Linked DNA regions of Massilia litorea. The protein of the gene in region 2 interacts with the protein of the main gene of each other region in a pairwise test. Links are inferred from orthologs where the notes say so. Each region holds a gene or a part of one and is shown on either strand. Other genes may lie near its edges. The genes, in order: LPB04_RS01075 and ftsB.

Evidence for each region.
Region 1: the proteins of ftsB (region 2) and LPB04_RS01075 interact in binary tests that used the Escherichia coli proteins (3 or more experiments, as listed by UniProt). The link is inferred for Massilia litorea from one-to-one orthologs.

What each region holds. Positions count from the first base shown.
Region 1 is NZ_CP062941.1:258,307-266,467, forward strand. What follows is about bases 5,168-8,161. They hold LPB04_RS01075 (cell division protein FtsQ/DivIB), read right to left. Parts: upstream 7,082-8,161; coding sequence 6,254-7,081; downstream 5,168-6,253. Other genes in these bases: ftsA (cell division protein FtsA), read right to left, coding at 5,168-6,242; LPB04_RS01080 (D-alanine--D-alanine ligase), read right to left, coding at 7,086-8,033; murC (UDP-N-acetylmuramate--L-alanine ligase), read right to left, coding at 8,039-8,161. In the rest of the region: LPB04_RS01040 (DciA family protein), read left to right, coding at 34-504; lpxC (UDP-3-O-acyl-N-acetylglucosamine deacetylase), read right to left, coding at 665-1,600; LPB04_RS01050 (DMT family transporter), read right to left, coding at 1,691-2,533; LPB04_RS01055 (peroxiredoxin), read right to left, coding at 2,650-3,153; cell division protein FtsZ, read right to left, coding at 3,664-4,860; more of ftsA, read right to left, coding at 5,010-5,167. UniProt on the Escherichia coli protein: Essential cell division protein. May link together the upstream cell division proteins, which are predominantly cytoplasmic, with the downstream cell division proteins, which are predominantly periplasmic. May control correct divisome assembly.
Region 2 is NZ_CP062941.1:2,670,571-2,678,617, forward strand. Bases 136-3,015 are described here. They hold ftsB (cell division protein FtsB), read left to right. Parts: upstream 136-1,334; coding sequence 1,335-1,697; downstream 1,698-3,015. Other genes in these bases: eno (phosphopyruvate hydratase), read left to right, coding at 136-1,276; LPB04_RS11895 (helix-turn-helix domain-containing protein), read left to right, coding at 1,702-1,968; LPB04_RS11900 (DUF3224 domain-containing protein), read left to right, coding at 2,207-2,611; LPB04_RS11905 (ArsR/SmtB family transcription factor), read right to left, coding at 2,618-2,971; LPB04_RS11910 (SRPBCC family protein), read right to left, coding at 2,958-3,015. Outside these bases: more of eno, read left to right, coding at 1-135; more of LPB04_RS11910, read right to left, coding at 3,016-3,425; LPB04_RS11915 (methyl-accepting chemotaxis protein), read left to right, coding at 3,686-5,329; LPB04_RS11920 (hypothetical protein), read left to right, coding at 5,600-6,022; LPB04_RS11925 (Dps family protein), read right to left, coding at 6,087-6,593; LPB04_RS11930 (hypothetical protein), read left to right, coding at 6,789-7,094; LPB04_RS11935 (acyl-CoA thioesterase), read right to left, coding at 7,091-7,516; Hsp33 family molecular chaperone HslO, read right to left, coding at 7,531-8,047. UniProt on the Escherichia coli protein: Essential cell division protein. May link together the upstream cell division proteins, which are predominantly cytoplasmic, with the downstream cell division proteins, which are predominantly periplasmic.

The DNA.
Region 1 (8,161 bases), 2.4 Mb from region 2 along the record:
GCGCCCTTGTAGTCCACTCGATTGTCTCCCTTGATGCATATCTACGGCACCCGCAACCGCCCCACCTCGTTCGAGGCAACAAGCTTCCTGCGTCAGAACGACCGCATGGCCAGCCTGCTGCCGGCCGCGTTGCGCATGGCCGACCTGCAGCGCGATGTCGGCCAGGCCTTGCCGGCGATTGCGAACAACTGCGACGTGCTCTCGTTCCAGGAAGGCGTGCTGACCCTCGCCGTGCCGAGCTCGGCAGTGGCGGCGCGGCTGAAGCAGCAGCTGCCGAAATTGCAGAGTACTTTATTGGCACGCGGCTGGCAGGTGACGTCGACGCGTTTGAAGGTGCAGGTGACGCGGGCGATGCCGCCGCAGGTGGAAACCCGGGTGCTGGAGTTGCCGCCGACGGCGGTCGATGCCTTCGAGGAGTTGGGGGACAGTTTGCCGGATACGCCGCAGAATGCGGCGCTGGTGGCGGCGATCAAGAGATTGGCGGCTAAGCGGCGCGGCGGTTAAGGTCGTTGCCGCCGCTGTGCAGGCCGTGAACGCGTGGGCTCGGGGAGCCCACCCTACGTTACACTGCGGCCGCTGGTACACCGTACGGGGTCATTGATGCCAATGGCATCAATGACGGGTTCACCGGGCATGTCCACGCGTTACGGCGCTTGCACACCAATCACATCTGCGCCCATTCCTCGTGCATCTGCTTGACATACGAGGCCGGCGCATCGGCCGCCCCATCGAAAGACACGATCTCGTACGCATCCGGCCGCGCCAACAAAGCACGCAGCAGGTCGTTATTCAGCGCATGCCCCGATTTATGGGCCTCGTAGGCCGCCAGCAGCGGATGCCCGATCATGTACAAATCGCCGATCGCATCGAGAATCTTGTGCCGCACGAATTCGTCGTCGTAGCGCAGGCCGTCCGCATTCAGGATCCGGTATTCGTCCATCACGATCGCGTTTTCCAGCGAGCCGCCCCGTGCCAGGCCCATGCCGCGCAGGCTCTCGACGTCCTGCATGAAGCCGAAGGTGCGGGCGCGCGCCACGTCGTGCACATACGACACGTGCGCAAAATCGACCGTCGCGTTCTGCATGGTGCCGTCCACCGCCGGGTGGTTGAATTCGATGAAGAAGTCGAGTTTGAAACCGTCGTGCGGTTTCAATTTCGCCCACTTTTCGTTGTTGCCCGCGCCGTGGCGCACTTCGACTTCCTTCAGCACGCGAATAAATTTCTTCGGCGCGGCCTGGTCCTGCACGCCGGCCTGCTGCAACAGGAACACGAAGGAGGACGCGGAGCCGTCCATGATCGGGATTTCCTCGGCCGTCACTTCGATGTACAGGTTGTCGATGCCGAGGCCGGCGCAGGCCGACATCAGGTGTTCGACGGTCGAGACGCGCGCGTCGCCCTTGACCAGGACCGAGGCCATGCGCGTATCGCCGACGACCTCGGCGCTCGACGGGAATTCGACGACCGGGTCGAGGTCGACGCGGCGGAATACGATGCCGGTATCGACCGCGGCCGGGCGCAGCGTCAGTTCGACCTTGCGGCCCGAGTGCAGCCCGACGCCGGTCGTACGCACGAGTTCTTTGATGGTTCGTTGTTTGAGCATGAGCCGATTATATCGTCGCTGGCAAATCGCTGCCGGACTCGACCCTTGCAGCGAGGCAATGGATGAGCTAACCGATGCGCAAAGGCGACACTACGGATGCTCGCTCTCCGCATGTGTTTTCTCGTGTCGAATCAGATAGATACCGCTGCCGATGATGATCGCTGCCCCGACCAGGGTGTACTCGTCGGGCAGGGTCTGCCACAGCAGCCAGTCGATCGCCACGCCCCAGGCCAGGGCCGAATACTCGAAGGGTGCGACCACCGAGGCCTCGCCGTGGCTGAAGGCCTCCGTGATCGCCAGCTGGCCGAAGAAGCCGGAAATCGCCAGTCCGAGCAGCAGCCAGACGTGGGCCGGGTCGAGCGCCACCCAGTTCGGCGCGGCCAGCGTACTCGCGCCGATCGCCATCAGCAGCATCAGCCAGAACATCATCTGGCGCGTGGAATTGGTGCGCGCCTGCACGCGCGCCGCGATTGCGGAAATGGCGTAGCAGACGGCCGAGGCCAGGATGGCGAGACCGCCCAGGGTCAGCATGCCCTCGCCTTCCGGTCGCAGCACGACCAGCACGCCGCCGAGGCCCACGAAAATGGCGATCCAGCGTGCCAGGTCGACGGTCTCTTTCAGGAAGAACACCGACATCGCCGTGATCAGCGCGGGCGCGATGAAGAAGATCGAATAGGCTTCCGCCAGGCTGAGTTTTTTCAGCCCGAATGCGAACAGCGCCAGCATGCCGATGCCGAGCGCGCCGCGCAGCAGGTGCAGGCCCGGCTTCACCTGCAGCATGGTCGAGAAGCCGCCGCGCCAGGCGACATAGGCGCAGACCAGCGGCAGCGAGGACAGCGAACGCAGGGCCGCGACCTGCATCGCCGGATAGTGGGCGGCGAGCAGTTTCATCGCCGTGTCCATCAATGAGAACATGACGACCGCGATCAGCATCGCGTAGATGCTGCGCAGGTTGCCGCTTACTTTGCTTTGTGCGTGGGCTTGCATGGGCTACGGAATAAAATGAAAACGGCGCCGCAGCGCCGTCGGGTGATGCGGGGGAGCCGGAATCAGCCCAGTTGCGACAGCATCGTTTCGGCGCTCGAGACGTCGAAGCCGCCCTGCTCCACGTTCAGCTGTTTCACCACGCCGTCTTCCACCAGCATCGAGTAGCGCTGCGAACGCGTGCCCATGTTGTGCTTCGAGAAGTCCGCGTCCAGGCCGAGGGCCTTGGTGAAGGAAGCGTTACCGTCGGCCATCATGCGCACGATGCCGGTCGATTTCTGGTCGCGGCCCCAGGCGCCCATGACGAAGGCGTCGTTGACCGAGATGCACCAGATTTCGTCCACGCCTTTGGCCTTCAGGGCGGCGGCGTTCTGGACATAGCCAGGCACGTGCTTGGCCGAGCAGGTCGGCGTGAAGGCGCCCGGCAGGCCGAAGATCGCGATCTTCTTGCCTTTTACCAGGTCGGCGACCTGGAACACGTTCGGGCCGAGCGAGCAGCCTTCGGTTTCGGTCTCGATGAATTCAGCCAGGGTGCCTTCCGGCAGGCGCTCGCCAATCTTGATGGTCATGGATTAATCCTCAGGTGTTATTTTGAAAACCTTGCCAGTATGCCTGATGCGCACAAGGCTTGCACGGCGCGGCTTCGCCCGCCCTGCTGTCACAACACCCGGTGCCCGCGCGTCTTGTCCTCATCCCTGCTCTACACTGGCTCGAGGACGCCTGGCTGCGCTGGCACGGCAGTGCCCGGGCGAATGCGAAAAATCGCGTGCAGTCGCCCGAAGCCTGGCTGGTCACGGTCACGACGCGCCTGGCGATCGAGCGCCTGCGCAGCCGCAAGAGCGAGCGCGAGACCTATATCGATAAATCCTGGGACGTAGGGTGGGCGGGTCTCCCGCCCACGCGGCCATAGTCAGCGGCGAGATCGTCCGGCACGATACCGGAACCGTTATCGATCAGCGCGTGGGCGGGAAACCCGCCCACCCTACCGGTATTGCCGGACGCAATCGATGAACGCATAAAAAAACCGGGACCGGAGCGCGAGCTCCGATCCCGGTTGTATTTAACTAAACGATTTACGCTCAGTCGGCTTGCTTACGCAGGAAAGCCGGAATGTCGTAGGTCTCGACGCCATTGCGCTGCATCGCCTGCACCTGCTCCGATGCCTGCTCGCGGCGCCACACGGCCGGCTGCTTCATGCCGGCGTCGCCGCCGGTCGCTGCGTGGCCCATGGTGACGCCGGCGGTGACCGATGCCGTGCCGGCCATCATCGGCGCATTGTAGGTACCGGTGCGCAGCACCTGCTGCGGCTGCACCAGCTGCATCTTCTTGGCTTTGCCCAGACCCGTGGCAACCACGGTCACGCGGATCTCGTCGCCCATCTCGTCGTCGTAGGCGATGCCTTGTGCGATCGATGCGTCCGGAGCGGCAAAGGCGCGCACGGCAGCCATGACTTCCTTGATCTCCTTACCTTTCAGGCCACGCGAAGCGGTGACGTTCACCAGCACGCCCTTGGCGCCCGACAGGTCGATACCGTCCAGCAGCGGCGAAGCGACGGCCTGCTCGGCGGCGATGCGCGCGCGGTCCACGCCGGAAGCGGTGGCGGTGCCCATCATGGCCTTGCCCTGCTCGCTCATGATCGTCTTGACGTCGTTGAAGTCGACGTTGATGTGACCCGGCACGTTGATGATCTCGGCGATACCGGCAACGGCGTTGTTGAGCACGTCGTCGGCATGCTTCATCCACTCGAGCATCGATTCGTCTTCGTAGATGTCTTCCAGCTTTTCGTTGAGGATGATGATCAGCGAGTCGACATGCTTCGACAGTTCTTCGAGGCCCGCCTCGGCGACGTCCATGCACTTCTGGCCTTCGTACGAGAACGGCTTCGAGACCACGGCCACCGTCAGGGCGCCCATGGTTTTCGCCACTTCGGCCACGATCGGTGCGGCGCCGGTACCGGTGCCGCCGCCCATGCCGGCAGCGATGAAGACCATGTGCGCGCCGCGCAGCGAATCTTCGATGCGGCTACGGGTCTGCTCGGCCAGCTGGCGGCCGATTTCCGGGCGCATGCCGGCACCCAGGCCGGACTCGCCGATCTGGATGATGTTGTTCGCGCTCGACGCAGCCAGCGCCTGGGCATCGGTGTTGGCGGCGATGAACTCGACGCCCGACACACCTTTGTTGATCATGTGCTGCACCGCGTTGCCGCCTGCACCACCCACGCCGACGACCTTGATCACCGTTCCCAGTGCTGCGTTATCGACCATATCGAACTCCATGATGTCACTCCTAATTTTCAAAGTGCACTATCCATGCACCAAACCTCATAAGGGTATCAGGCCTAGCGCTTGGATACTGCTTAGTATTATAAAAAAATATGTGTTTTGTATCGAATCAAATACGCTTGGCTGACTGCGCCGATTGCTGCTTAGAAATTCCCCAAGAACCATTCCTTCATACGTTGCCACACCGCCTTTACCGAGCCATCCTGACGCGTAACGATGTGGCCCCGCAAATACTGTTTTTTCGCTTCCATCAACAGGCCCAGCACCGTCGCGTAGCGCGGGCTGCGGACCACGTCGGCCAGCTGGCCGCGGTAGTCCGGCGTGCCCAGGCGCGTCGGTTTCAGGAACATGTCTTCGGCCATCTCGATCATCCCCGGCATCATCGAGGTGCCACCGGTGAGCACGATGCCCGACGACAGCACGCCCTCGTAGCCGGACTCGCGCACCACCTGGTGCACCATCGCGAACAGCTCTTCGACACGCGGTTCGATGACGGCGGCCAGCGCCTGGCGCGAGAGCGAACGCGGACCGCGGTCGCCCAGGCCCGGCACTTCCAGGGTCTCGCCCGGATCGGCCAGCACCTGCTTGGCGACGCCGTAGCGCAGCTTGATTTCTTCGGCTTCGCCGGTCGGCGTGCGCAGCGCCATCGCGATGTCGCTGGTGATCTGGTCGCCGGCGATGGGGATCACGGCCGTGTGGCGGATTGCGCCGTCGGAAAACACCGCGATGTCGGTGGTGCCGCCGCCGATGTCGATGATGACGACGCCGAGTTCCTTCTCGTCGTTCGTCAGCACCGCGTCGGCCGAGGCCATCGGCTGCAGGATCAGGTCCGACACTTCCAGGCCGCAGCGGCGCACGCACTTGACGATGTTCTGCACCGCCGACACCGCGCCGGTGACGATGTGCACGCGCACTTCCAGGCGGATGCCGCTCATGCCGATCGGCTCGCGCACGTCTTCCTGGTTGTCGACGATGAATTCCTGCGGCACCGTGTGCAGCAGCTGCTGGTCGGTCGGGATGTTGACCGCTTTCGCCGTCTCGATCACGCGCGCGACGTCGGTCTGCGTGACTTCCTTGTCCTTGATCGCAACCATGCCGCTCGAATTGAAGGAGCGGATATGGCTGCCGGCGATGCCTGCGTAGACATTGCGGATCTTGCAGTCGGCCATCAGCTCGGCCTCCTCGAGCGCGCGCTGGATCGATTCGACGGTGGCCTCGATGTTGACCACAACGCCCTTCTTCAATCCCTTCGACTCGTGCTGACCGAGGCCGATGACCTCGTGGCGTCCGTCGGACATCACCTCGGCCACCACCGCCACCACCTTCGAGGTGCCGATGTCGAGGCCGACGATCAGGTTTTTCGCGTCTTTTGTCATTGCTCGCCTGCTTAGATTTGCTTTGTTGGCTTGTTAGTCGGAGTTTTTGTTTTCTTCTTCGCCGCGGCCTTCACAGGCTTGGTGGCATCCGTCGGCACAGTCAAGGCCGCGGAGGACAGCGCCAGCCCGTTCGGGTAGCGCATGTCGATCGTATCGATGCGGCCTTCCTGCAGCCGGGCGACCAGCTGCGGGTAGACCCCGACCAGGCGCTGCACGCGCGCCTTGACGGTGTTCTTGTCCTGCTCGCGGCCGAGCTCCACGCTCATGCCGTTGTCCAGCTTGACGGTCCAGGCGTAACGCGAGGACAGCGCCAGTTCCTGCGGCACCAGTTTCACCGGCGCGAACCACGAGCGCAATTCGGAGAAGCGCGCCAGCACATCCTTCTCGCTGCCGGCGGGTCCGACAAAGGCCGGCAGTTCGTGGTCGTCGTCGGCCTCGGCGATATTGGCGGTAAATACATCGCCCTTCACCGACAGCAGGCGGCCTTCGCCCCAGGTGCCGAGCGCTTCGTGCTCTTCCACTTCCACGATGAGGCCGTTCGGCCACTCGCGGCGCACCGTTGCGCGGCGTACCCAGGGCACCGCCTCGAAGGTCGTGCGCACCTGCTCCAGGTCCGTCGTGAAGAAATTCCCGCGGATCTTGCCAAGGACGCTGTTCCGTACCGTCAGTTCGTTCACGTGCTTCAGGTCGATCTTGTACAAGCTCTCGATGCGCACTTCGCGCAAGGTGAACATCGGCCGCTGCGACAGCCACCACACGCCGCTCGCGATACCGGCGAGCAGCGTCGCCGCCAGCAGCGTGCTGGCGGTGGCGTTGAGGGCGCGTACGTCATGCCACATTCTTTTAGCCTTGTGCCTTTACCATCTTGCAGCGCGCCGAACGCAGGATCTCGACGCACAGGTCTTCATAGCTGATACCCACCGCGCGCGCCGCCATCGGCACCAGCGAGTGGCCCGTCATGCCCGGCGAAGTATTGACTTCCAACAGGAACGGACGCATGTCGCTTTCGCGTACCAGCACGTCGACCCGGGCCCAGCCTTCGCAGCCGAGGGCGCGGTAGGCGTCCACGGCGTGCTTCTGGATCTCGGCAGTCAGTGCATCCGGCAGCTGCGCCGGGCAGTGGTACTGGACGTCGTCCGTGAAATACTTGTTCTGGTAGTCGTAGTTGCCCTGCGGAGCCACGATCTCGACGATCGGCAGCGCGCGCGCATGCTTGCCGGTGCCGAGCACGGCGACCGTGAACTCGCGGCCGGTGACGAATTCCTCGGCGAGGATGACTTCGTCGAAACCCGCGGCCAGGGCCACGGCAGCTTCGAACTCTTCGGCCTTTTCCACTTTCGTGATGCCGATGGTCGAGCCTTCGAGCGGCGGCTTGACGATCAGCGGCAGGCCCAGTTCGGCGACGACTTTATCCAGGTCGTCGCCCGGGGCGACGGTCGCGTAGCGCGGGGTCGGGATGTTTTTCGACAGCCAGATGATCTTGGTGGTGATCTTGTCCATGCCGACGGAGGACGCCATGACGCCGCTGCCGGTGTAGGGAATGCCGAGCTGTTCGAGGGCGCCCTGCAGGCTGCCGTCTTCGCCGTAGCGGCCGTGCAGCGCGATGAAGACGCAGTCGAATTTTTCCGCGGCCAGTTCGGCCAGCGTCCGCTCGGCCGGGTCGAAGCCGTGGGCGTCGATGCCGCGGCTCTGCAGGGCCTGCAGCACGCCGGTGCCGGACAGGATGGAAATTTCGCGCTCGGCCGAACGGCCGCCGTACAGGACGCCGACCTTGCCGAAGTTGGTGATGATGTCGCTCACGATGCTACCTTTTGTTCAGAAGTCAGTATGTTGGGAACGCCGCTGATCGAGCCCGCCCCCATGGTCAGCACGACGTCGCCGTCCTTGACTGCCTGGAGGATCGCGGCCGGCATCTCGGC
Region 2 (8,047 bases):
TATCGTTGATATTATCGGCCGCGAGATCATTGACTCGCGCGGCAATCCGACCGTCGAATGCGACGTCCTGCTCGAATCCGGCGTGATGGGCCGTGCGGCCGTGCCGTCGGGCGCGTCGACCGGTTCGCGCGAAGCGATCGAACTGCGCGACGGCGACCCGAAGCGTTATTTCGGCAAGGGCGTGCTGCAGGCCTGCGAGAACATCAACACCGAGATCAGCGAAGCCATCATGGGCCTGGACGCCAACGAACAGGCCTTCCTCGACCGCACCCTGATCGACCTGGACGGTACCGAGAACAAGAGCCGCCTGGGCGCCAACGCGATGCTGGCCGTGTCGATGGCCGTGGCCAAGGCCGCCGCTGAAGAAGCGGGCCTGCCGCTGTACCGCTACTTCGGCGGTTCGGGCGCGATGCAGATGCCGGTGCCGATGATGAACGTCATCAACGGCGGCGCACACGCCGACAATAACCTGGACATCCAGGAATTCATGATCATCCCGGTCGGCGCGCCAAGCTTCAAGGAAGCGATCCGCTACGGCGCGGAAGTCTTCCACACGCTCAAAAAAATCCTGCACGCGAAGGGCCTGTCGACCGCGGTCGGCGACGAAGGCGGTTTCGCGCCTTCGGTCTCGAGCCACGAAGAAGCGATCAAGCTGATCATGCAGGCGATCGAGCAGGCAGGCTATGAAGCCGGCACCCAGATCGCCATCGGCCTCGATTGCGCCGCCAGCGAGTTCTACAAGGACGGCAAGTACCACCTGGAAGGCGAAGGCCTGCAGCTGACCGCGACCGACTTCACCAACATGCTCGCCACCTGGTGCGACAAGTACCCGATCATCTCGATCGAGGACGCGATGCACGAAGGCGACTGGGAAGGCTGGGCCACGCTCACCGCTGCCCTGGGCAAGCGCGTGCAGCTGGTCGGCGACGACCTGTTCGTCACCAATACCAAGATCCTCAAAGAGGGCATCCAGAAGGGCATCGCCAACTCGATCCTCATCAAGATCAACCAGATCGGCACCCTGACCGAGACCTTCGCCGCCATCGAAATGGCCAAGCGCGCCGGCTACACGGCCGTCATCTCGCACCGTTCGGGCGAGACCGAGGACTCGACCATCGCCGATATCGCAGTCGGCCTGAACGCCCTGCAGATCAAGACCGGTTCGATGTCGCGTTCGGACCGCATGGCCAAGTACAACCAGCTGCTGCGTATCGAGGAAGACCTCGGCGACGTCGCCAGCTATCCTGGCCGTGACGCTTTCTATAATCTGAAGTAATCTGTCGTACTCCGCGGGCCGGCCATCGTGGCGCGGCCCGCGTTCCTGATCTGTCTCCATGCGCATCATTACGCTCGTTCTCGCCGCACTGCTCGTGCTGATCCAGTATCCCCTGTGGCTGGGGAAGGGCGGCATGCTGGCCGTCGCCGATATGACCGACCAGGTCACACTGGCGCAAATCCACACCGACAAGCTCAAGGCACGCAACGCCAAGCTCGAATCCGAAGTGCGCGACCTGCGCGAAGGCACCGGCGCCGTCGAGGAACGCGCGCGCCTGGAACTGGGCATGATCAAGCAGAACGAAATCTTCGTGCAGGTGCTGCGCAAGGACGAAAAGCCGACCGAATCGATGACCGTCCCGCCGCCACCGCCGGAGCCGAAGGCGGGCAAGGGCGGACACGATTCCGCCGCGACGCATTGAACCCATGAATACCGATCCTGCAGCGCAACTGGCGACGCTCGAGGCCTTGTCGGCCTTCCTGGCGGCCGCCTTCGAGAGCGGCGATCCGGCCGTCCTCCTCGACGCCTTCGCCGTCGCCGCGCGCGCCGAAGGCACGGCCCACCTTGCCGCTGCCGCCGGCATTCCCCAGGCCGATCTGCGCCATGCTTTCGCCAGCGGCGAAATGAGCATGTCCGTCACCCTGGCGATCATGAAGGTGATCGATTTGCATATGCCGGGCGCGGCGCACTGAAAATTTCGCGGCCGCTCCACTGTGCGTTGAACGCGTGGGCGGGAGACCCGCCCACCCTACGGGTCTCGTCATAGCACCCGTAGGGTGGGCGGCTCGGCCGCCCACGCGTTCAACCTCAGCGGGATCAGCCAGCGGCCCTGCACTGGTCCGATCAGCACCTTGTCGATTCAAGGCCGCAAAGCGCCCGGATTGGCCTAGAATGTTCGCTATCTCTTCACCAACGAGAAGGAAGCCCACCATGAGCCAGCAACACGCCGCAGGACCGTTCGACGTGACCGTCATCCCGCAGGGCCAGCCCGAGGTGCGCGACGGGGTCACGACCGGCCGCATGGCGATCGACAAGCACTACCATGGCGAACTCGAAGGGCAGGGCGTCGGCGAGATGCTGTCGGCGATGACGACCACCGAAGGCTCGGCCGGCTATGTCGCCATCGAGCGCGTGAGCGGCAAGCTGCAGGGACGCAGCGGCAGCTTCGTCGTCCAGCATACCGGCACGATGGCGCGCGGCGCGCAGGCGCTGTCGATCACGGTCGTGCCCGATTCCGGCACCGGCGAACTGGCCGGCATCGCCGGCACCATGCGCATCCGGATCGAGGAGCGCAAGCATTTCTACGAATTCGATTACGTCCTGCCGCAAGCCTGACACGCGTCAGGCGGACCCGTCCGGGCTGTCCGCTTCCACGAAGGCCTTGAGCCGTCCGAGCGCGCGCTCCCACTGGCGGCCGATGGCGTCCAGGCTACGCCGCGCCTCGTCGATACGCTCGGGGGCGAGCTGCCAGCGCCGCTCGCGTCCGCATTTCTGGTCGCGCACCAGGCCGGCCTCGGCCAGTACCTGAAGGTGCTTGGTCACGCCCTGGCGGGTGATGGCCGTACCGGCGCTGAGTTGGGCGATCGACAGCAAGCCGCCGGCACAGAGCAGGGAAACAAGCTGCAGCCGGGTCGGATCGCCCAGCGCCGCGAACACCTCGGCCAGGCCCTTTTGCTCCCTCTCAGCCGGCAACATGGCGCGCGATGTTGATCACCTGCGCATCCCAGCCCGCGCCGTTCATGCGGAAGGCCTCGTCGCGGCGTTGCGGCGGCAGCTTGTCGAAACCGGATTCGACGACGGTAAGCCGGGTGCCGTTCTCCGGACCGTCCTCCAGGGTGAAGCTCACCAGCGTCGGCTCTTCCTGCGTGTAGTCGGCCGCGGGATCGATCGCATACGGGTGCCAGTAAAACGACAGCAATTGCTCCGGCTCGACGCGCTCGACCCGGGCTTCGAAACGCAGGTGCTCATAGCCGGGGTGGGTGATGTACCCGCGCACCGGCCGGCCGGCCACGAAGGCCTCCTCTTCCAGCTTCACGCCGAACCAGCTGCCGAATTCGGCGGCGTCGGCGAGGGCGCGCCAGACGCGCGCGCGCGGCGCCTTGATCACAATGCTGCGTTCGATGCGGTCAGTGGGGCTGGTCGTGTCCATCACGGGTCTCCTGTTGATTTGGGTAGTAATGCAACCGGATGGTTGCATGATTTGATGCGGAGCGCAAGAACATGCGCATCGCATAAAACCTCGGGCGCTCTGTTGCAAGCGAGCAACTTCATGTAACAATTTCCTTTCAGAAACGATATTTGATCGACTTCTCCTTCCACCCCAAGGTATATTTATTTGCGTAAGACCAGTCCTACAGCGGTAATCAATGGCAAGTTTTTATAAGAAATCAAGAAAGAGACGACTGACCCATGAATCACTTTTTCAATAACATGCGTATCGGCACCCGGCTTACCCTTGCGTTCGCACTGATCCTGATACTCGCCACGATTGCCACCGCGTCCGCCCTGTTCGCAGCGCGTGCCGGCGCCCAGGCTACCGAAGAGATGATGGCCGTGCCGCTGACCAAGGAGCGCCTGGTCTCGAGCTGGAACACGATGACATATTCTGCGATCGCCCGCACTTCGCTGATCGCGCGCAGTACCGACACCACCCTGAGCACCGTGTTCGCCAAGACCATTGCCGACAGCGTGACCACCTCCACTGAACTGATCAAGCAGATCGAGCCGCTGCTGACTTCCGAGGAAGAAAAGGCGAAGCTGGCGACGGTCAAGTCGCTGCGCGCCAAATACCAGGCCTTGAAAGTGCAGGTGATGGACGCGAAGAAAGCGGGCGACGCCGCCGCCGCCGAGCGCCTGTACACGGAGGGCTTCGATCCTGCCGCCCAGGCCTATTCGGCCGCGCTGCAGGACCTGCTGGCCTTGCAGCGGCAGACGATCGACCGCATGACGGTCGCGATCCGCGCCGACTTCGAACACCGCGCGCGCCTGTCGCTGCTGCTCAACGGCCTGATGCTGGTACTCGGCGCCCTGGCCGCCGTGGCCATCACGCGCTCGATTACCCGTCCGCTGAAGGATGCCGTGCGGGTCGCCGAAGCCGTCGCCGGCGGCGACCTGAGCGGCGAGTTCGACAGCCGGCGCCGCGATGAAGTCGGCGACCTGATGGGCGCCCTGCACACGATGAACGACGGCCTGGCCAAGGTCGTGTCCGAAGTGCAGCACGGGACCCGCGCGATCGCCGGCGCCTCGACCGAGATCGCCAGCGGCAACCTCGACTTGTCCGCCCGCACCGAGCAGCAGGCGGGCGCGCTCGAGGAAACCGCGTCCTCGATGGAAGAACTGACCTCGACCGTGCGCCAGAACGCCGAGAGCGCCACGCAGGCGAACCGGCTGGCCCAGGATGCCTCGACCGTCGCCGTGCGCGGCGGCCAGATCGTCGGCCAGGTGGTCGACACGATGGGCGCGATCGATACCGCGTCGCGCAAGATCGTCGACATCATCGGCGTCATCGACGGCATCGCCTTCCAGACCAATATCCTGGCGCTGAATGCCGCCGTGGAGGCGGCGCGGGCCGGCGAGCAGGGCCGCGGCTTTGCCGTGGTCGCCAGCGAAGTGCGCAACCTGGCGCAGCGCTCGGCCACCGCCGCCAAGGAAATCAAGGGGCTGATCGGCGACTCAGTCGCCCAGGTCAACACCGGGACGTCGCTGGTGCAACAGGCCGGCGCCACCATCGGCGAGGTCGTGGCCAGCGTGGCCCGCGTGACCGCCATCATGGCCGAGATCACGGCCGCCAGCCGCGAGCAGAGCATCGGCATCGACCAGGTCAACGAAGCGATCCTGCAGATGGACCAGACCACCCAGCAGAACGCGGCCCTGGTCGAAGAAGCCGCCGCGGCGGCGGCCAGCATGCAGGACCAGTCGGCGCACCTGGAACAGCTGGTGTCGCACTTCCGCCTCGCGGCTCAGCCTGCGCAGCAGGGCGCACGGCACTCCGGCACCCAGCCGGCGCCGCGCGGGCGCCAGGCCCTGGCGCACGCCTCCGCCGCAACCGCCTGAGGCAGGGATGGGGGGCAGATTCGACCCCTCATGATTCGAAAATTGAAATATGCATGCCAATTTGCGATTCATTTCGTCAGAATCTGGCTTCAAACGAAGTGAGATTGTTTCGTGATACCGAGCGTGTAGTGCTTTTTTGTCAGCAAGCGCTGCTCTAGACTGGGCTATCCGCGATCCGTTCAGACCGTATCGCGGTATTCCGAGGGAGGGGATGTACGCAAGGCGCGCAGTCCTTCCCGAACGCCTATTCCGCTTCGTAAAGGAACAATCATGCGTCCCATCTCTTTCCTGTTTCCTGCAACCCTGTTCGTGCTGGCCTGTAGCGCTTCGGCCCGGACCATGCCCTATCCACAGCCCGACGCCGAGTCGGGACCGAGCGTGCAGGTGAGCGCCCCCGGTCCGGCCGCCTTCATCACGGAAGACAAGGCCAGCCAGATCAGCGGGTCGTATGCGATGTCGAACGGCTGGCACATGAAAGTGCAGACGTCTTCGCGCTACATCGACGCGCGCATCGACGACCAGAAGCCGATGCGCCTGCGCGCCGTCTCCGGGGACAAATTCGTCTCGCGCGACGGCAGCGTCACCATGCAGTTCAACCAGGGCGAGTACGGGGACGACATGACGATGAGCTATGTGCCGGACCGCCGCCTGGCCCAGGTGGTGGTGATCTCTTCAAGGATGGCACAGCGCTGAGGGCGCACACGACAACGCCAACCGGCGCGGGTTGGCGTTGTCGTTCAATGCGGACGGCAGCCGCTTACTCCGACGACGCATCTCCCTGCATCGATCCCGCACCCTGCTCCAGGAAGGAGCGCAGCATCCACGCGTTCTTCTCATGCACTTCCATGCGGGTGGTCAGCATGTCGGCGGTCGGGAAGTCGTCGAGCTCGTCGGCCACCTTCACGCCTGCGCGCAAGGTGCGGACCAGGATTTCGTTGCCGTCGACCAGCTGGCGGATCATTTCCTTGGCCGACAGCACGTCCGGCTCCTCCTTGATACTCGACAGCTCGGTATAGCGCCGCGAGGTGGCCGGCGCGAAGTGGCCCAGCGCGCGGATGCGCTCGGCGATGTCGTCGAGGGCGTTCCACTGCTCGGTGTACTGCTCCTCGAACATCACGTGCAGGGTCGAGAACATCGGCCCCGTCACGTTCCAGTGGAAGTTGTGCGTTTTCAGGTAGAGCATGAAGGCATCCCCCAGGACGGTCGAGAGCGACTCGACGATCTTGGCGCGGTCTTCGGTGTTGATTCCGGTATCCATATGCATTGCGGTTCTCCTGTGGTGGGGCAGCGTTTGCGGAAACTGCAACACTGCTAACAATGCAACAAGCTTAGCACCGGACGGAGGATCGGTTGACCGGCTGCCCCGTTTCAATCCCGGGACATCGCTCCGTGCGTCACCATCAGATGGCCTGTGTTACGGTCGGGTGCAGGCACACTACTGGAGCGCAGAGGAGACGGCATGGACAGATTTCTGATCGTGTTTCGAGGGGCGACCATCGGGGAAGCGGAAGGGCCGCAGCACGTGCCCGCACGCTGGGATGCCTGGTTCAGCGAGCTGGGTCCGGCCCTGGTCGACCGGGGCGCGCTCAGCCATGGCAGTGTGGAGGTGGCGACCCGGCTGGTCGGCCCCAAGCTGAGCAGCAGCGCCTTGTCCGGCTATTGCATCATCGCGGCCGCTGACTTCGACGCGGCGGTCCGGCTGGCGCAGTCTTCTCCGATTTTCGACGAGAAGGGCTCAGTGGAAATCGCGCACCTGCGAACTTAGGCAGCCAGGCTCGCCAGCACCTCGCGCACCCGTGGCGGAATCGGCACCGATTGATTGCTGCGCCGGTCCACATACACGTGCACGAAATGCCCGGCCGCCGAGGGCAAGGCCTCGTCGTTGCGGAACAGGGCCAGTTCGTAGCGCACGCTCGAATTGCCGAGCTTGGCCACGCGCACGCCGACGTGGATCAGGTCGGGGAAGGAGATCGAACTGAAGTAGGAGCAGCTTGTTTCGACCACGAAGCCGACGATGTCGTCGCTGTGGATGTCGAGAACGCCGCGGTCGATCAGGTAACGATTGACCGCGGTGTCGAAGAAGCTGTAGTAGTTGACGTTGTTGACATGCCCGTAGCTGTCGTTGTCCATCCAGCGCGTCGGTAGCGCGAGCAGGTGGGGGAAGGCGGAGCGGGGCGTGTCGCGCATCGTCAGGGATCCTCTTAGTGCTTGATTTCACCAGGCGGCACCAGGGCGTCGGCCGTGGTGGCAGTAGCGAACAGCTGGGCGCAATCGACCTTGTCGAAGGCGTAGTGCTTGCCGCAGAAATCGCAGTTGATACCGAGCTCGCCCAGGTCGGCCAGGGCCGATTCGACTTCCGGCTGGCCCAGCATTTTCAGCATGTTGCCGACCTTCTCGCGGGTGCAGCTGCAGTGGAACTGCGGGTGCTGCGGATCGAAGACGCGAATCGTCTCTTCCCAGAACAGGCGGTTGAGCAGGGTCTCGATATCGGTGCTCAGCAGTTCTTCCTGCTTCAGCGTGCTGCCCAGTACCACGGCGCGGTTCCAGGTCTCGAGGTCTTCCTCTTCGGTGGCCTGTTTCGTCTGGTCGTCCTTGCCGCTGTGGCGCGGCAGCTTCTGCAGCAGCAGGCCGCGCGAGACCTTGTCGTCGGCCGCCAGCCACAATTTCGTGTCCATCTGTTCCGAGCGCAGCATGTAGTTTTCGATGACGGTCGCGACG